4 regions of the Streptomyces sp. NPDC012474 genome follow, and region 3 is predicted to be linked to each of the others. Evidence: riboswitches for the same ligand, from Rfam matches in the RefSeq annotation. Region 3 holds a riboswitch; each other region holds the start of a gene.
The links. Region 3 has a riboswitch for cobalamin ahead of ACFY9S_RS21250 (ribonucleoside-diphosphate reductase subunit alpha). Riboswitches for the same ligand answer to the same signal wherever they lie in the genome.

Region 1 (4,376 bases), on a different contig from region 3:
AGGAGGCGCCCCGCAGGGCGACGAGGGCCGGCTCGCTCATGTCAGCGGCCTTTCCAGTACGAAGGTGAGGGCGGCCAGCGTCGCTAGGAGCGCGCAACTGGCGGCCGTGAAGCGGACGGAGACCCGCGCCTCCGGCACCAGGACGCGCAGGGTGCCGTCATAGCCGCGCCCGGCGAGTCCGGCCTGGAGACGGGCGGCACGGTCGAAGGCCCGGACGAACGCGGTGGCGCCGAGCCCGGCCAGGGAACGCCACTCAGCGGCCCGGCTGGTGTGACCGAGCCGGGCCGCCTGGGCCTCCCGGATGCGGCGCACGGAGTCCAGCAGCAGGAAGCTCATCCGGTACGTCACCAGCGCCACGTCGACGACCGGCGCGGGGATCCCCGCCCGGACCAGGCGGGGCAGCAGGTCGGACATGGGTGTGGTGAAGGCGAACAGCAGCACGCCCAGCGAGGCCGCCGAGGTCCGCAGCAGCAACTCCCCGGCCCGCACCGGCCCGTCCCCGGCGAGGGAGACGAACCCCCCGGGCCCGCCCACCCGGACGAGCAGCGTGAGCGCGCCGGTCGCGCAGAAGCCCAGCGGCACCCGGTAGGCCCGCCACAGCCGCCGCCCGGGCACACCGGCCGGCCCCAGCAGCACCGCCAGGGCGGTCAGGAGTACCAGGGCCGCACCCGGCCAGGGCGGCAGGGAGATCGCGAGCACGGTGAGGCCGAGCCCGAGCACGGCCTTGTCCACGGGATGACGGCGGCGCCAGCGGCTGCTGTGCGCCGCCGCGTCGATCGGCAGCACCGGGCTCAGTCCCGTTCCGCCGCGGACTTCCCTGCGGCGCCGGCGGGTGCGCTGCCGGCCTGCCGTTCCGGCGCCCGCCGTTCGCCTTCCCGGTCCAGCGCCCGCTGCTCGCCCTGCCGGCGGCACCGGCGCAGGCCGAAGTAGTAGGCGAGGACTCCGGCGCCGAGGGCCGCCTGGAGGGAGAACAGCGCCGACTCGATCTCGCCGGACGGTGGCTCGTACAGCGGCGAGAACCACGGCTCGTAGTCCGGCTTCAGCTCGGTGATCGCCGTCTCGGCCTCGGCGTCGGCGCCCGTGAACGGCTCCTTCTTGTGGTCACCGAGGCCCAGCGCCAGGGGCAGCACGGCCAGCGCGGCCACCGCGAACAGCAGCACCAGGTTGATCTTCGTGTTCCTGCTCATCGGGACACCGCCTCGCTCTCGGTCCGGGACTGCTTCCTGGAGAGGAGCACGCCCAGCCGGGTCAGTTCGCCCTTGCTGGACTGCACCAGCAGCCGCATCACGAGCACGGTCAGCAGACCCTCACTCACCGCGAGCGGGATCTGGGTGACGGCGAAGATGGAACCGAACTTGGCGAGCGCGCCCAGGAATCCGCTGCCCGGGTCGGGGAAGGCGAGCGCCAGCTGCACGCTGGTGACGCAGTAGGTGGAGAGGTCGGCGACGAAAGCGCCGGAGAACACCGCGACCATCAGCGGCGCGTTGGAGCGCCGCAGCAGCGCGTAGACGGCGTATCCGGCCCAGGGCCCGACGATCGCCATGGAGAAGACGTTGGCGCCGAGCGTGGTCAGGCCGCCGTGCGCGAGCAGCAGCGCCTGGAAGAGCAGGGTGATGGTGCCCAGTACCGCCATGATGGGCGGCCGGAACAGGATGGCTCCGAGGCCCGTGCCGGTGGGGTGCGAGCAACTGCCGGTGACGGACGGCAGCTTCAGGGCGGACAGGACGAACGTGAAGGCGCCGGACGCCCCGAGGAGCAGGGTGCTCTCGGGGTGCTCGCGCACTTCACGGGTGAGCGACCGGACTCCGTGGACGACGAACGGCGCCGACGCGGCGCCCCAGGCGACCGCGTGCGCCGGAGGAAGGAAACCCTCGGCTATGTGCATGGCTCAGCAGACCCTCTCCAGCACCTCGTGGATGGTTGACGCGCCTTGGCCGGTCTCCTGGCTGACGGGTACCACCGCCCGTACTCCGCCTTCCCGGGCCGCAAGGACCCAGTGGCTGCCCGTTCAGGGGCTGGAGCCGGACTTCCCGATTCACAGTGGCGAGGGCCGCACCGGCATCACACCGGATTTCCCGTTCACCAAGGCCTGGTGACAATAAGGCCGGGGTAAGGGCGATGACAAGCCGCCCAAGGGGCGCGCGAGGGGGCGCCCGCTCGCACACCGGCGCATCCCCCGGCTGATCCACGTGCTCCGGGCCTCAGGTGCAAGGACCTTCGGGGCCCGCGGTCAGTCGTCACCCCCGTCGTCGCCCCCGTCGCCGCCGTCGTCGCCCTGACCGTCCTCCCCGGCCTGGACCGGCTTCTCCGGCTGCGGCTGCTCCGGTCCGGGGTCGCCCGTCCCCTGCTCCGGAGTCGCGGCGCCGGTCGCCGGTGGGGGAGGGGTGGGGGAGGCGGGCGGCGTGGACGGGGTGACCTCGGCCACGGTGCCGCTGGTCGGTGTGGTGGCGATCTGCCGGCCGGCCTCCGGGTCGGAGGTGACGGGCGGGGCGGAGTCGCCGGACGGGGTGGCCGCAGGGTTGCTCGTGGTCGGGGACGCGTCGGGTTCCGTGCCCTCGGCGGTCGTGTCGGGCGAGAACCAGCGCATGCCGAGGAGCATCGCGGCGAGGAACAGCGCCGCTGCGGCGGCCGTCGCGGCCACTCTCGACCTGCTGCCGAGCCCGCCGCGCCCGCGGGAGCGGCCCGAACGCCCCGCCTGGGCCGCCCGGGCCGCGGTGCGGTGCCCCGTGGTCGCCGGCAGCGCGTACGTGGTCGGGTGGCTGGTCTCGGCGGCAGCGTACGGGGCGGGCCCGGCGTGCGCCGGCGCGGACGAGGGGTTCGGCCGCAGCGGCGGTGAGACCTCCGGCAGCGGCTCGGGCAGACCCCGCCAGGCGCCCCCGGCGAACCACTCGGCGGCCTGCTCCGCGGTGGGCCGGTCCTCGGGCTGCTTGGCGAGCAGTCCGAGGAGGTAGTTCTCGAACGCCGGGGGAAGGCCGGCGACGCCGAGCTCGCGGGGCGGCACGGGTGCCGAGTCGAGATGCTGGTGCAGCAGGGCGACGGCGGTGTCGGCCTGGAACGGCGGGCGGCCGCTGAGGAGCTGGTAGAGCACGCAGCCCAGGGAGTACATGTCGGAGGCGGGCCCCGCGGGCTTTCCCAGGGCCCGTTCGGGCGCGAGGTAGAGGCCGGTGCCGATGATCTGGCCGGTGGCGGTGAGCGCGGCGCCGGGATCGTCGAGGAAGCGCGCGATGCCGAAGTCGCCGATCTTCAGCGTGCCGTGGGCGTCCAGCAGCAGGTTGGCGGGTTTGACGTCCCGGTGCACGATGCCCTGCCCGTGCGCGGCGGCGAGCCCCGCGGACGCCTGCGCGGCGAGACGGGCCACCTGCTCGGCGGGCAGCCTGCCGGAGTTGGACAGCACCCCGGCGAGGCTGTCGCCCTCGACCAGCTCCATCACCAGGTACAGCCGGTTGTCGTACTCGCCGAAGTCCAGGACGCCGACCACGTTGGGGTGGTTGAGACGCCCGGCGGTCTGCGCCTCCAGACGGAACCGGGAGGTCGCCGTGGCGTCGGTGTCCTGGGGCAGCAGCAGCTTGAGGGCCACCGCTCTGGCGAGCGTCTCGTCGTACGCACGCCAGACCTCTCCCATTCCACCGCGCCCGATCTCAACATCCAGCCGGTAGCGGCCAGCTAGCAGCACTCGTCCTCGTCTCATGCGTGTGGGAAGGTCGTTGCCGCAGGCCGAACTCCCCGCTTTCGAACGGGGGTTGGTGGGGGGTTCCGCAGCCGACTAAGGATACTGGCGTGGCGTGGCCGCCGATCGCCGCAACGGTGTCCTCGAAGGGTGCGGTCTCGGAAATCCCGGAGCGAGGAGGTCGCCCGCCGGAGTGAAGGTCCCGCGCGCCCCGTTGCCGTGGGCGCCGGCGCCGCCTCAAGCCGCCGCGCCCGCTCCCTTCTCCCGGCGCGGCAGCACCACCACCGCCAGGGCCGGTACGGCCGCGAGGACCAGCCACGGCACGGCGGCCGGCAGTCCCAGGTCGAGCAGGAAGCCGGTGGCGGCGCTGCCGGCCAGGACGATCAGCCCGGAGACGGACGACAGCGCACCCATGTAGAGCCCGAGCCGGCCCTCCTCGGCGAGGTCGGGCACCCAGGCGCGGGCGGCGGGCACGACCAGCATCTGCCCCACGGTGAGCAAGATCACGAAACCGGCGGCCGGCAGCAGCCCGGAGGTGCCCGTCCAGCCGGCCGGGCGGGCCGCGGCCACCACCACGAATCCGGACGCGATCAGCAGCAGCCCCGCGCTCATGGAGCGGCGCAGGTCGAGCCGGTCGCCCGCCCAGCGGGTCACCGGCAGCTGGGTGAACACCACCAGCACCGAGGACAGCGCGAAGAGCCAGGACAAC
Region 2 (4,376 bases), on a different contig from region 3:
GCGGGTCACCTCCGGGCTGCGGGGCATCTGGCCGGCGAAGCCGCGCGCGTGGCAGCCGAACAGCACGCAGTCGGCGGACGGCGGCGCCTCGGCGAGCAGGGCCAGCCAGCCGATGCCGTAGTCGTGGCGCGCGATCCGGACCCGCTCGGGCGGGAGCGACGCCCGGCTCACCCCGCGCGCCCCGTCGCAGCCGGCGACGAAGTCGCAGTGCACTTCCTGGCGTTCACCCGTCTCGGGGCAGGTGTACGACACCCGTGGCCGGTCGGTGTCGAGGTCGTGGATCCGCACGTCACGGACCCCGAAGCGGATGTGCCCGCCCCGGACGTCGGCGTACTCGCGCACCAGGTCCGTCACCAGCAACGGCTGCGGGTAGACGAAGTGGTGACTGCCCGTCAGCCGGCCGTAGGGGAACCGGAAGCGCTCCCCGTCGAAGCGGAACTCGCACGCGGTGTGCAGCTCCGCGCGGTCCAGCAGGTGCGGGCGAGGCCCCGCTTCTCCAGGCCGCGTACGGCCCATTCCTCGATGACCCCGGCCCGCGGCCGCTGTTCGACGACATCGCGGGTCTCCGTCTCCAGCACCAGGCAGTGCACGGACGCGGCCCGCAGGATGTTGCCGACGGTCAGGCCCGCGGGACCGGCACCCACGACGACGACCGGAAAGCGTTGTGGCGCGCCGGAGTTGGCCGGCGGAACGGGGCGGGTCATGCGCACATTATGGAGGCCGGCCTCAGTGGACGGGCACCTCCTCGACGGGCACCTCCTCGATGCTCCGCTCGATCTCCCCGGCCGGCGAGGCCGAGGCCCGCGCCCAGTAGTAGACCGCCAGCGAGAACACCGTGACGACCAGCATGTCCCACCACAGTCCGAGGTGCCCCTGGCCGCCGAAGCCGCCCTGCCAGGCCCGAGCCGATGATGGAACCGACCGACGCCCACATGAGCCCGATCAGCCCGACATCCCGGCGCAGGCCGTCTCTTTCCATGGATACGGGGCCTCTCGAAGACGAACTCGGGGAGTCCGGGGAGCAAGAGGCCTCAGGTTAGGAATCGGCCGGCCGGTCGCAGGAGACGAGTTGTGCACCCTTGACCCGGTGCGGGTGTTTCCTGGGGAACGCTTCAGGATTCCTGTACGCGGTGATGAGACAGCCGTGGGATCTCGATCGCCGGGCAGCGGTCCATCACCATCTCCAGGCCCGCCGCGCGGGTCCGGTCGTACGCCGCCTCGTCGATGACACCCAGCTGGAACCAGACGCCCTTCGCGCCCTTGGTGACCGCCTCGTCCGCGACGGCCCCGGCGAGGTCGCTGTTCACGAACACGTCGACGACGTCCACGTCGAAGGGGATGTCCGCCAGGCTCGCGTACCCCTTCTCCCCGTGCACCGTCTCCGCCTTCGGATGCACCGGCACGACGCGCTTGCCGAAGCGCTGGAGCACGGCGGCCACACCGTACGCCGCCCGCTGCCGGTTCGACGACAGGCCCACCACGGCCCAGGTGTCGCCCAGCTCGGTGAGGATCCTGCGGACCGTTGCCTCGTCGCCGTACACCGGCGGCCTCCTCGAGAGTCGTGGACGAGCTGCTCTCCGGGCAACAACGCGGGACGCGCGGTGATTCCCCGGGACCTCCGTGATAACTTGCCGAGGCCAGTCGAACCCATGTACGTGGGTCAGGGAATCCGGTGTGAATCCGGAACTGACGCGCAGCGGTGAGGGGGACGGGCGGGGCCTCGGCCACTGGACTCCCTCGCGGACGTCCGGGAAGGCGCCCCGATCCGGATGAACCCGAGTCCGAAGACCTGCTGGCGGCCCCCGCGGCCGCGTGCGGCGGGGGAGCACCGTACGACCGGGCTCCGCGAATGGGCCCTCGACGCCTGAGGACTGGTTTTCCGTGCCCCTCGCCCGACCCGCCCGTGCCGCCGTCCTGCTCGCGGCCGGCTCCCTGCTCCTGACCGGCTGCGGCGGCACCGCGTCCACCGACGCCAAGCCTGCCGTCACCCTCACCAACTGCGGGCACGAGGTCCGTGTCGCGGCCCCGCCGCAGCACGCCGTGTCCCTCAACCAGGGCACCACCGAGATCCTGCTCTCCCTCGGCCTGGCCGACCGCCTCGTGGGCACGGCCACCTGGACCGACCCCGTGATGAAGGGGTTGGGGAAGGCCGAAGCCGAGGTGCCGCGCATCGCCGACAACACCCCGTCCTTCGAGCGCGTCCTGGACACCGAACCCGACTTCGTCGCCGCGTCCTTCGTCTCCACCCTCGGCAAGGGCGGCGTCGCCACCCGCGAGCAGTTCGAGAAGCTCGGCGTGCCCACCTACGTCTCCCCGTCCGACTGTGCCGGCAAGGACAACTCGGGCGGCGGCGACGGCGCACGCGACAAGGCCCTGGGCATCGACACCGTCTACGGCGAGGTACGGGACCTCGCGACCGTGTTCGGGGTGCAGGAACGCGGCGACACGCTCGTGGCCTCCCTCCGTCAGCGCATGCAAAAGGCCACGGCGGGCGCCGACGCCTCCGACGTCACCCTCCTCTACTGGTTCGCGAACTCCGAGTCGCCCTACATGGCGGGCTGTTGCGGAGCGCCCGGCATCATCACCCGCGCCCTCGGTGCGAAGAACGTCTTCGACGACACGCACGAGGAGTGGCCGCAGATCAACTGGGAGACGGTCGCCGACCGCGACCCCGACGTCCTCGTCATCGGCGATCTGACCCGCAGGTCCCAGACCGCCGAGTCCGCCGCGCGGAAGATCGCCTTCCTGGAGTCCAATCCGGTCACCAGGAACATGGACGCCGTCCGGCACAAGCGGTACGTGCTGCTCAGCGGACAGGCCATGAACCCGACCATCCGCACGGTCGAGGGCGTGGAGCGGGTGGCCGCCGGGCTGCGCCGGTTCGGGCTGGTGAAGTGACCGCCGGGAGTGTGCCGGGTGCCGGGGCCCGGCCCCGGCGGGGGAACGGGCTCGCTCTGGGCGCGGCCGGGGCGATCGCGCTCGTCGCCTCCCTCGCCGTGGCCATCACCATCGGTCCCGCCGACATCAGGGTCGCCGACGTGTGGTCCGTCGTGGCGGCCCGCCTCGGCCTCGGCGACCCGGAGCTGACGCCGATCCGGGACGGGATCGTCTGGCAGCTGCGGCTGCCCCGCACCCTGCTCGCGGCCGTGTGCGGAGCCGGTCTCGCCGTCTGCGGGGCGGTGATGCAGTCGCTGCTGCGCAACCCGCTCGCCGACCCCTTCGTGCTCGGGGTGTCCTCGGGCGCCTCCACCGGAGCGGTCCTGGTGGTCGTGCTCGGCGCGGGCGGCGGTGCCCTCTCGGTGTCCGCGGGCGCGTTCCTCGGCGCCCTGCTGTCGTTCGCGCTGGTGCTGCTGCTCAGCCACACCCTCGGCGGTACCACCGACCGGGTCGTCCTCGCGGGTGTCGCCGCCATGCAGCTCTTCTCGGCCCTCACCTCGTTCGTCGTGATGACCTCCGCCGATGCCGAGACGACCCGCGGCGTGCTGTTCTGGCTCCTCGGATCACTCGGCGGCGTCGGCTGGACCGACGTGTGGCTGTGCCTGGCCGTGCTGGCCGTGGCGCTGGTGGTGTGCCTGTCCCACGCCCGCACCCTCGACGCCTTCGCCTTCGGGCAGGACGCGGCGGCCGCGCTCGGGGTGTCCGTCGCCCGCACCCGCCTGGTGCTGCTGTGTGTCACGGCCCTGCTCACGGCCGCGCTGGTCAGCTCGGCCGGCGCGATCGGCTTCGTGGGACTGGTCCTGCCGCACGCCGCCCGGGCACTGACCGGCCCGGGGCACGCGCGGCTGCTGCCGGTCACCGCCCTCGCGGGAGCGGTGTTCCTGGTGTGGGTGGACACCCTCGCCCGGACGGTCCTCGAACCACAGGAGGTTCCGGTGGGGGTCGTGACGTCGCTGATCGGGGTGCCGGCGTTCGTGGCGGTGCTGTACCGGACGAGGAGGGCACGGTGAGCTGCGCGGACGCCCCGGCGGGAACCGGGCTGCGGGCCGACCGGGTCAGCCGCCGTGCCGACGGGCATCTCATCCTGGACGGCGTCGCCCTCGCGCCGGAGACCGGCTCCACGGTCGGCGTCCTCGGCCCCAACGGCTCCGGCAAATCCACCCTGCTGCGGCTGCTGGCCGGGCTGCTCACACCGACCTGCGGAGTCGTCACCCTCGACGGCACACCGCTGGGCGATCTGCCCCGCCGTACGGTCGCGCGCCGCCTCGCCGTCGTCGAGCAGCAGTCGGACACCCAGGTCGAGCTGACGGTCGAGGACGTGGTGCGGCTCGGCCGCGTCCCGCACCGCCGCGCCTGGACGCCCGCCGCCGCCGACGACGAGCGGGCGGTGCGTGCCGCCCTGGAACGCACGGGTCTCGACGAACGTTCCGGCCGGCTCT
Region 3 (4,376 bases):
TGATGGGCGTCGGCGGCGGCGAGAACACCAACTGGTTCATCAAGGACCTGCCGCTGCTGATCGCGTTCGGCGTGCTGGCGGCGTACACGTACTCGTCGGGTCTGCGGGCCCCCGCGCTCATCGCGTTCGTGAAGGACACGCTGATCTACATCGTCATCGCGGTGGCGATCATCTACATCCCGATCAAGCTGGGCGGCTTCGACGACATCTTCGCCAAGGCGAGCGAGGCGTACAGCCAGACCAACCCGGCGACGGGCGCCCCGCGCGGCTCGCTGGTGCCGGCCGAGGCGGGTCAGTGGACGTACGCCACGCTGGCGTTGGGCTCCGCCCTGGCCCTCTTCATGTACCCGCACTCGATCACGGCGACGCTCTCCTCGAAGAGCCGTGAGGTGATCCGGCGCAACACCACGATCCTGCCGCTGTACTCGCTGATGCTGGGTCTGCTGGCCCTGCTCGGTTTCATGGCGATCGCGGCCGGGATCAAGGTGCAGAACGGGCAGCTGGCGATCCCGCAGCTGTTCGAGACGATGTTCCCGGACTGGTTCGCGGGCGTGGCGTTCGCGGCGATCGGCATCGGTGCGCTGGTGCCCGCGGCCATCATGTCCATCGCGGCCGCGAACCTCTTCACCCGCAACATCTACAAGGACTTCATCAAGCCGGACGCGACTCCCGCGCAGGAGACCAAGGTCTCCAAGCTGGTGTCGCTGCTGGTGAAGGTCGGCGCCCTGGCCTTCGTCCTCACCATGGACAAGACGGTCGCCATCAACTTCCAGCTGCTGGGCGGCATCTGGATCCTGCAGACCTTCCCGGCCCTGGTCGGCGGCCTGTTCACCCGCTGGTTCCACCGCTGGGCCCTGCTCGCGGGCTGGGCGGTCGGCATGGTCTACGGCACGGTCGCCGCGTACGGCGTGGCCTCCCCGACCCAGAAGCACTTCGGCGGCTCCGCGAAGGAGATCCCGGGCATCGGGGAGATCGGCTACATCGGCCTCACGGCGTTCGTCCTGAACGTGGTGGTGACGGTGGTCCTGACCTTCGTCCTGAGGGCCCTGAAGGCCCCCGACGGCATCGACGAGACCAAGCCGGAGGACTACACGGCCGACGCGGGCGACCCGGGGGTCGAGGTCGAACTCCCGCCTGCCACAGCCGGTAGCGCCCACTAGGGGCGCGGGAAGCCGCGGAACAACCCCACACAGCCCGCAGCGGGCCGCCGTGAGAAGGATTCACGGCGGCCCGCTGTCGCGTGGAGTTGACGCCCTGAAACCACCGCGACACAACATCTGGGGGTGTCACCGGAACCCAACACAAGATGTATGCTCATGCTCGCTGCCGCCGCAGGGGAATCCGGTGCGAATCCGGAACTGTCCCGCAACGGTGTACCCATGCCCGTATATGCGCATGGGTGTCAGTCCGAGGACCTGCCGACAGCGCACCCGGCCACCGGCCGGTGTGCCCCGACGTCCGGGCCTCGTGGAATGGGCCGGTGGACGCGACGCCGCGTGCGCTCGCGTGCTGCCCCCTGCCCTCGACGAGGCCCCCGTGCCGAGCGAGGGAGAGCCCCACGTGACCATCGCGCCAGCCGAACCGGTCTCAGCCACCGAAGAAGAGCACGATGCCCCCGGTGCCGCGCTGCTGCGGACCCTGACCGAGCTGACCGCCGACCTCCCCGACACCGAGCCCGGCCGGGTCGCCGCCGCCGCGCTGCGCGGCCGGTCCGCGCAGGCGGACGAGAGCGAGTTGCGGGAGCTGGCGACGGAGGCCGCGGCCGGTCTGATCTCCGAGGACCCCGCCTACTCCCGGCTGGCCGCCCGGCTGCTGACCATCGGCATCCGCGAAGAGGCCGCCTCGCAGGGCGTCACGTCGTTCACCGAGTCCGTCCGGACCGGCCACCGCGAAGGCCTCATCGCCGACCGGACCGCCGCGTTCGTCCGGCTGCACGCGGCGCGGCTCGACGCGCTCGTCGACACCGGCGCCGACGACCGCTTCGGCTACTTCGGCCTGCGCACGCTGCACAGCCGCTACCTGCTCCGGCACCCCATCACCCGCAAGGTCGTCGAGACGCCCCAGCACTTCATGCTGCGCGTCGCCGCCGGTCTCGCCGAGGACGACACCCTCCGCTCCGTCGACGAAGTCGCCGCCCTCTACGGGCTCATGAGCCGCCTCGACTACCTCCCCTCCTCCCCCACCCTCTTCAACTCCGGCACGCGGCACCCGCAGATGTCGTCCTGCTACCTCCTCGACTCCCCCAAGGACGAGCTGGACTCCATCTACGACCGGTACCACCAGGTGGCCCGGCTGTCGAAGCACGCCGGCGGCATCGGACTCGCGTACTCCCGCATCCGCGCCCGCGGTTCCCTGATCCGCGGCACCAACGGCCACTCCAACGGCATCGTCCCGTTCCTGAAGACCCTCGACGCCTCGGTCGCCGCCGTGAACCAGGGCGGTCGTCGCAAGGGCGCCGCCGCGGTCTACCTGGAGACCTGGCACGCCGACATCGAGGAGTTCCTGGAGCTGCGCGACAACACCGGCGAGGACGCCCGCCGCACGCACAACCTGAACCTGGCGCACTGGGTGCCGGACGAGTTCATGCGGCGCGTGAACGCCGACGCGCAGTGGTCGCTGTTCTCCCCCTCGGACGTGCCCGAGCTGGTCGACCTGTGGGGCGAGGAGTTCGACGCCGCGTACCGGGCGGCCGAGGCGGAGGGCCTGGCGCGCAAGACCCTGCCCGCCCGTGAGCTGTACGGCCGCATGATGCGCACCCTCGCGCAGACCGGCAACGGCTGGATGACCTTCAAGGACGCCGCCAACCGCACCGCCAACCAGACGGCCGAGCCGGGTCACGTCGTCCACTCCTCGAACCTCTGCACGGAGATCCTGGAGGTCACCAGCGACGGCGAGACGGCGGTCTGCAACCTGGGCTCGGTCAATCTGGGTTCCTTTGTCGACACATCGACCGGCGACCTGGACTGGGAGCGGCTGGACGAGACCGTCCGTACGGCCGTGACCTTCCTCGACCGGGTCGTCGACATCAACTTCTACCCGACCGAGCAGGCGGGCCGCTCCAACGCCCGCTGGCGCCCGGTAGGCCTCGGCGCGATGGGCCTCCAGGACGTCTTCTTCAAACTGCGCCTGCCCTTCGACTCGCCCGAGGCCAGGGCCCTCTCCACCCGCATCGCCGAGCGGATCATGCTCGCCGCGTACGAGGCCTCCGCCGACCTGGCCGAGCGCAACGGCCCGCTGCCGGCCTGGGAGAAGACCCGCACGGCCCGGGGCGTGCTGCACCCCGACCACTACGACGTGGAGTTGACCTGGCCCGAGCGCTGGGCGGCCCTGCGGGAGCGCGTCGCCACGACCGGCATGCGCAACTCGCTGCTCCTCGCGATCGCCCCCACGGCCACCATCGCCTCGATCGCGGGCGTGTACGAGTGCATCGAGCCGCAGGTGTCCAACCTGTTCAAGCGCGAGACGCTGTCGGGCGAGTTCCTCCAGGTCAACTCCTACCTGGTGGACGAGCTGAAGCGGCTCGGAGTGTGGGACGCCCGCAGCCGGGAGGCCCTGCGCGAGGCCAGCGGCTCGGTGCAGGACTTCGCCTGGATCCCCGAGGACGTGCGCGCCCTGTACCGCACGGCGTGGGAGATCCCGCAGCGCGGCCTGATCGACATGGCGGCGGCCAGGACTCCGTTCCTGGACCAGTCCCAGTCCTTGAACCTGTTCCTGGAGACGCCGACCATCGGCAAACTCTCCTCGATGTACGCCTACGCCTGGAAGTCCGGGCTGAAGACGACGTACTACCTGCGCTCGCGCCCGGCGACCCGCATCGCCCGCGCCGCCCAGGCCACCGTCCCCGCGCAGGCCACCCCGGATCCCGAAGCGGTCGCCTGCTCCCTGGAAAACCCCGAGTCCTGCGAGGCCTGCCAGTAATTCCCAGCCGCCACCCGACCGCCACCCCTGGAGGACGGCGCTTCGCGCCGACTGCTATGACTCAGAACCTTCTCGACCCCGGCTTCGAGCTCACCCTGCGCCCCATGCGCTACCCGGACTTCTACGAGCGCTACCGGGACGCCATCAAGAACACCTGGACCGTGGAGGAGGTCGACCTCCACTCGGACGTCACCGACCTCGCCAAGCTGTCACCGGCGGAGCAGCACCTGATCGGCCGGCTGGTCGCGTTCTTCGCGACGGGCGACTCGATCGTCGCGAACAACCTCGTGCTGACGCTGTACAAGCACATCAACTCCCCGGAGGCGCGCCTGTACCTGTCGCGCCAGCTGTTCGAGGAGGCCGTGCACGTCCAGTTCTATCTGACGCTGCTCGACACCTATCTGCCCGACCACGAGGACCGCACCGCGGCTTTCGCGGCCGTGGAGAACATCCCGTCC
Region 4 (4,376 bases), on a different contig from region 3:
CAGACCAGCACCGCGCCGAGCGCCTGGGCGAGGACGCTCCAGGAGTACGGCGAGCCGTTCTGGGCGGAGATCACGCGGGCCATCTCGTCGTGCCGGAGGGCGATGGCGTCCTTGATCCGGCCCACGACCTCGATCCGCTCGTCGAGGCTCATGCGCGGCCAGGGCCCCTCGTCGAACGCCCGCCGGGCCGCCGCCACGGCCCGGTCCACATCCGCCGTCGAGGCGTGCGGGACGCGCCCGATGACCTCCTCGGTGTGCGGTGAGACCACCTCGATGACGTCCTGGCCCAGGGGGTCGGTCAACTCCCCGCCGATGAACAGCTGTCCGTGTTCCACGAGCTCGGTCATGGCCGACTGCCTCCCCGGGGACGCTCTCTGACGATGCATCAGGTAAGCCCACTGATACCAGCCCCGCCCCGAGGAGTCCACGGACCGCGCACCACGAGGAGACTCCTCGCTGTAACCCGTTCTAGTTATAGTGACGGGGAGCCGGCGACAGGGGAGCCCATGACACAGGTGACCGACCACGGCGGAGGCGTCCGGTCCCTCCGGGTCCCGATCCCGGACAACCCGCTCGGCCACACGCTGGTGTACGTCGTCGACACCGACCGCGGCCCGGTGCTGATCGACACCGGCTGGGACGACCCGGAGTCCTGGGACACCCTCGCCCAGGGCCTCATGGCCTGCGGCACCTCGGCGGCCGAGATCCACGGTGTGGTCATCACCCACCACCACCCGGACCACCACGGCCTGTCCGGCCGGGTCCGTGAGGCGTCGGGCGCGTGGATCGCGATGCACGCGGCGGACACCGCGGTCGTACGGCGGACCCGGGAGGCCCGTCCCGAGCGCTGGTTCTCCTACATGGTGGCCAAGCTCGCCGCGGCCGGCGCTCCCGAGGAGCACATCGCCCCGCTGCGGGCGCCCCGGTCCCGCGCCCTGCCCGGCCTCTCCCCCGCCCTGCCCGACCGCGACATCGTCCCCGGCGAACTCCTGGAGCTGCCCGGCCGCCGCCTGCGCGCGATCTGGACCCCGGGGCACACACCGGGCCACGTCTGCCTCCACCTGGAGGAGACCCACCCGGCCCAGCTCCCTGGCCGTGGCCGCCTGTTCTCCGGCGACCACCTGCTGCCCGGCATCACCCCGCACATCGGCCTGTACGAGGACCCCGAAGAGACCACTGTCACCGACCCCCTGGGCGACTACCTCGACTCCCTGGAGCGCGTCGGCCGGCTGGCCCCCGCCGAGGTCCTCCCGGCCCACCAGCACCCGTTCCCGGACGCCGCCGCCCGCATACGCGAGTTGCTCACCCACCACGAGTCCCGCCTGACCGCCCTGCTCGCGCTGCTCGCCGAGCCCCTCACTCCCTGGCAGCTCGCCGAGCGCATGGAGTGGAACCGCCCCTGGGACCAGATCCCGTACGGTTCCCGCACCATCGCCGTCTCGGAGGCCGAGGCGCATCTGCGGCGGCTGGTGAAGCTGGGCCGGGCGGAAGCGGTGCCGGGGAGCGACCCGGTGACGTACGCGGCGGCGTGAAGACGGCGCAAGCGCAGGGCAACGCGAGGAGCGGGGGCATCGGCCGGGCCGACAGCGGGGCACGTCGGCACCCCGGCGGCAGCCCGGCCGCCCCCTCGGCCGAATTTCACGTGCAGGTACAGTAAGCGGGTCGTCATCACACCGTACGGGGGGAAGCCGGTGCAATTCCGGCGCTGACCCGCAACCGTGAAACCGTCCACCGCGGCGGTGAGCCGGATCGCCTCGTACGGTTTCGTGACCGGCTCACGTGCCCGGCAGACCGCCGGTGCGCGGCACCGTCGAGGTTTACGGAGCCGAGCCGCCGGGATGTCCCGTGCTGCCCGGCTCCCCCACAGGGAGAGGCACCCGCCGATCATGAACGTCCGCCGCAGCGCCGCGGTCCTGGCCGCCGTCGCCGTGATCGGCGCCGCCACCCCGGCCGCCGCCGACCCGTCCCCGTCGCCGTCCCAGGCGTTCCCCTCCGCCCTGTACGGCGACAAGGACCCGAAGTTCGACGGCGTCTGGCGTCAGTCGCTCGCGCTGCTCGCGCAGGACACCGTGGGTGTGAAGCCGGCGGCGAAGTCCGTTGAGTGGCTGACACGGCAGCAGTGCGAGGACGGCGGCTTCGCCTCCTACCGCTCCGATCCCACCACCGCGTGCGACGCCAAGACCATGCTCGACACCAACGCCACGTCGGCGGCCGTGCAGGCCCTGGCCGCGCTCGGCGGGCACGACGACACCACGCGCAAGGCCGTCGGCTGGCTGAAGTCCGTCCAGAACGAGGACGGCGGCTGGGGCTACTCGCCCGGCGGGGCCAGCGACACCAACTCGACGTCGGTCGTCATAGGCGCGCTCGCCGCCGCGGGCGAGAAGCCGGAGCAGGTCGAGAAGGACGGCAGGTCGCCCCACGACGCGCTGCTGAAGCTCGCCCTGCCGTGTGGCGGGGACGGCGACGGCGCCTTCGCGTTCCAGCCGGACAAGAAGGGCAAGCTCGCCGCCAACGCGGACGCCACGGCGGCCGGTGTGCTCGGCACGCTGGGCAAGGGCATGGTCGTCGAACCCGGCGAGAAGTCCGACGCGACCTGCGAGAAGGCCGCGACGCCACAGCAGGCGGCGGCGAACGGCGCGGGCTACCTCACCGCCGCCCTCGCCAAGGACGGCAACCACCTCATGTCCGCCCTGGCCGGTGCCGAGCCGCAGCCCGACTTCGGCAACACCGCCGACGCGGTCGTCGCGCTCGCCGCGCGGGGGGACACCGAGCAGGCGGAGAAGGCCGTGCGGTGGCTGGAGAAGAACTCCGCGTCCTGGGCCGCGCAGAGCGGCCCGGCCGCCTACGCCCAGCTGATCTTCGCCGCCCACGCGACGGGCACGAACCCGCGTGACTTCGGCGGCGCGGACCTCGTCAAGCAGCTGGGCGCGACGGGCCCGGCCCCTCAGACCGCCGAGAAGACCAAGACAAACGCCTCGGACGAGAAGGAGGACTCCGGCTCGGACTTCTTCGGGGTCTGGTGGTACGTCGGCGTCTGCCTGGTCGCCGGCATCGGCATCGGGTTCCTGTTCACCGGCCGCAAGAAGCAGCGGCAGCTGTGATCCGCAGGGCCCTTCTCCTCCTCCTGGCCGCGCTCCTGCTGTGCACGGGGGCGGGCCAGGCCCAGGCCGCCGGTTACCGGTACTGGTCGTTCTGGGAGCGCGACGCCGGCCGCTGGGTCTACGCCACCCAGGGCCCGTCCCTGGCCCGCCCCTCCGATGGCGACGTCCAGGGCTTCCGCTTCGCGGTGAGCGAGGACTCCGCGAGCGCGGTCCGGCCGCGCGGCACGGCCGACTTCGCGTCGATCTGCGCGAAGACGCCCGCGCTGGAGGGCAGGAAGCGGGTGGCCCTGGTCATCGACTTCGGCACCCCCTCGGACGCCCCGGGGGGTGAATCCCCGCCCGCCGCCCGCACGGCCTGCGCCCGGGTCTCCCCCGACGCGACGACGGCCGAGGCCCTGGCGGCGGTGGCCAAGCCACTGCGTTACGACACCAACGCCCTCCTGTGTGCGATATCGGGCTATCCGGAGAAGGGCTGCGGCGAACAGGTCTCCCAGAAGCAGCAGCCTGCGGCGGAGAAGAGCTCCCCGTCGGACGGCGGGCCGTCCCTGGGCCTGGTCGCGGGTATCGCCGTGGTGGTGCTCCTGGGAGGGGCGGCGATCTGGCAGGTACGACGGCGTGGCTAGCGGTATCCGGCGCCGGAACCGTGCCCAACTGCACCCCGGCGCCTGGTGGCTCTGGGCGCTGGCCCTCGGCACCGCCGCCACCCGCACCACCAACCCCCTGCTCCTCGCCCTCCTCATCACGGTCTCCGCCTACGTCGTGGCCACCCGCCGCCCCGACACCCCGTGGTCCCGCTCCTACGGCGCCTTCGTCAAACTCGCCCTCGCCGTGATCCTCATCCGCCTCGTCTTCGCGATCGTGCTCGGCTCCCCCATCCCGGGCACGCACACCCTCCTCACCCTCCCCGAAGTGCCCCTCCCCGCCTGGGCCCAGGGCATCCGGCTCGGCGGCGAGGTGACCGCGGAGGCCCTCACCTTCGCCCTGTACGACGGTCTGCGGCTGGCCACCCTCCTCATCTGCGTGGGCGCCGCGAACGCCCTCGCCAACCCCTCCCGTCTCCTCAAGTCCCTCCCGGGCGCCCTGTACGAGATGGGCGTCGCGGTCGTCGTCGCCCTCACCTTCGCCCCGAGCCTGATCGCCGACGTCCAGCGGCTGCGCGCCGCACGCCGTCTGCGCGGGCGCCCGGACCGGGGCATCCGGGGCCTGCTGCACGTGGGACTCCCGGTCCTGGAGGGTGCTCTCGAGCGTTCCGTCGCCCTGGCCGCCGCGATGGAC

Region 1: linked by a shared signal. The riboswitch ahead of ACFY9S_RS28440 (energy-coupling factor ABC transporter permease) and the one ahead of ACFY9S_RS21250 (ribonucleoside-diphosphate reductase subunit alpha) in region 3 are both predicted to bind cobalamin.
Region 2: linked by a shared signal. The riboswitch ahead of ACFY9S_RS25550 (ABC transporter substrate-binding protein) and the one ahead of ACFY9S_RS21250 (ribonucleoside-diphosphate reductase subunit alpha) in region 3 are both predicted to bind cobalamin.
Region 4: linked by a shared signal. The riboswitch ahead of ACFY9S_RS03770 (prenyltransferase/squalene oxidase repeat-containing protein) and the one ahead of ACFY9S_RS21250 (ribonucleoside-diphosphate reductase subunit alpha) in region 3 are both predicted to bind cobalamin.

What each region holds. Positions count from the first base shown of each region.
Region 1 is NZ_JBIBEP010000015.1:50,463-54,838, forward strand. It holds gene ACFY9S_RS28425 (ATP-binding cassette domain-containing protein) at 1-40, opposite strand, end outside; gene cbiQ (cobalt ECF transporter T component CbiQ) at 37-786, opposite strand; gene ACFY9S_RS28435 (energy-coupling factor ABC transporter substrate-binding protein) at 792-1,187, opposite strand; gene ACFY9S_RS28440 (energy-coupling factor ABC transporter permease) at 1,184-1,885, opposite strand; cobalamin riboswitch at 1,915-2,102, opposite strand; gene ACFY9S_RS28445 (protein kinase) at 2,231-3,622, opposite strand; gene ACFY9S_RS28450 (MFS transporter) at 3,905-4,376, opposite strand, start outside.
Region 2 is NZ_JBIBEP010000012.1:198,507-202,882, reverse strand. It holds partial or broken gene ACFY9S_RS25565 (4-hydroxybenzoate 3-monooxygenase) at 1-704, opposite strand, end outside; gene ACFY9S_RS25560 (hypothetical protein) at 727-849, opposite strand; gene ACFY9S_RS25555 (CoA-binding protein) at 1,113-1,541, opposite strand; cobalamin riboswitch at 1,622-1,812, shown strand; gene ACFY9S_RS25550 (ABC transporter substrate-binding protein) at 1,882-2,898, shown strand; gene ACFY9S_RS25545 (iron chelate uptake ABC transporter family permease subunit) at 2,895-3,947, shown strand; gene ACFY9S_RS25540 (ATP-binding cassette domain-containing protein) at 3,944-4,376, shown strand, end outside.
Region 3 is NZ_JBIBEP010000009.1:172,346-176,721, reverse strand. It holds gene mctP (monocarboxylate uptake permease MctP) at 1-1,160, shown strand, start outside; cobalamin riboswitch at 1,304-1,438, shown strand; gene ACFY9S_RS21250 (ribonucleoside-diphosphate reductase subunit alpha) at 1,561-3,918, shown strand; gene ACFY9S_RS21245 (ribonucleotide-diphosphate reductase subunit beta) at 3,975-4,376, shown strand, end outside.
Region 4 is NZ_JBIBEP010000001.1:841,015-845,390, reverse strand. It holds gene ACFY9S_RS03780 (aldehyde dehydrogenase family protein) at 1-347, opposite strand, end outside; gene ACFY9S_RS03775 (MBL fold metallo-hydrolase) at 507-1,532, shown strand; cobalamin riboswitch at 1,638-1,776, shown strand; gene ACFY9S_RS03770 (prenyltransferase/squalene oxidase repeat-containing protein) at 1,887-3,101, shown strand; gene ACFY9S_RS03765 (SCO2322 family protein) at 3,098-3,724, shown strand; gene ACFY9S_RS03760 (CbiQ family ECF transporter T component) at 3,717-4,376, shown strand, end outside.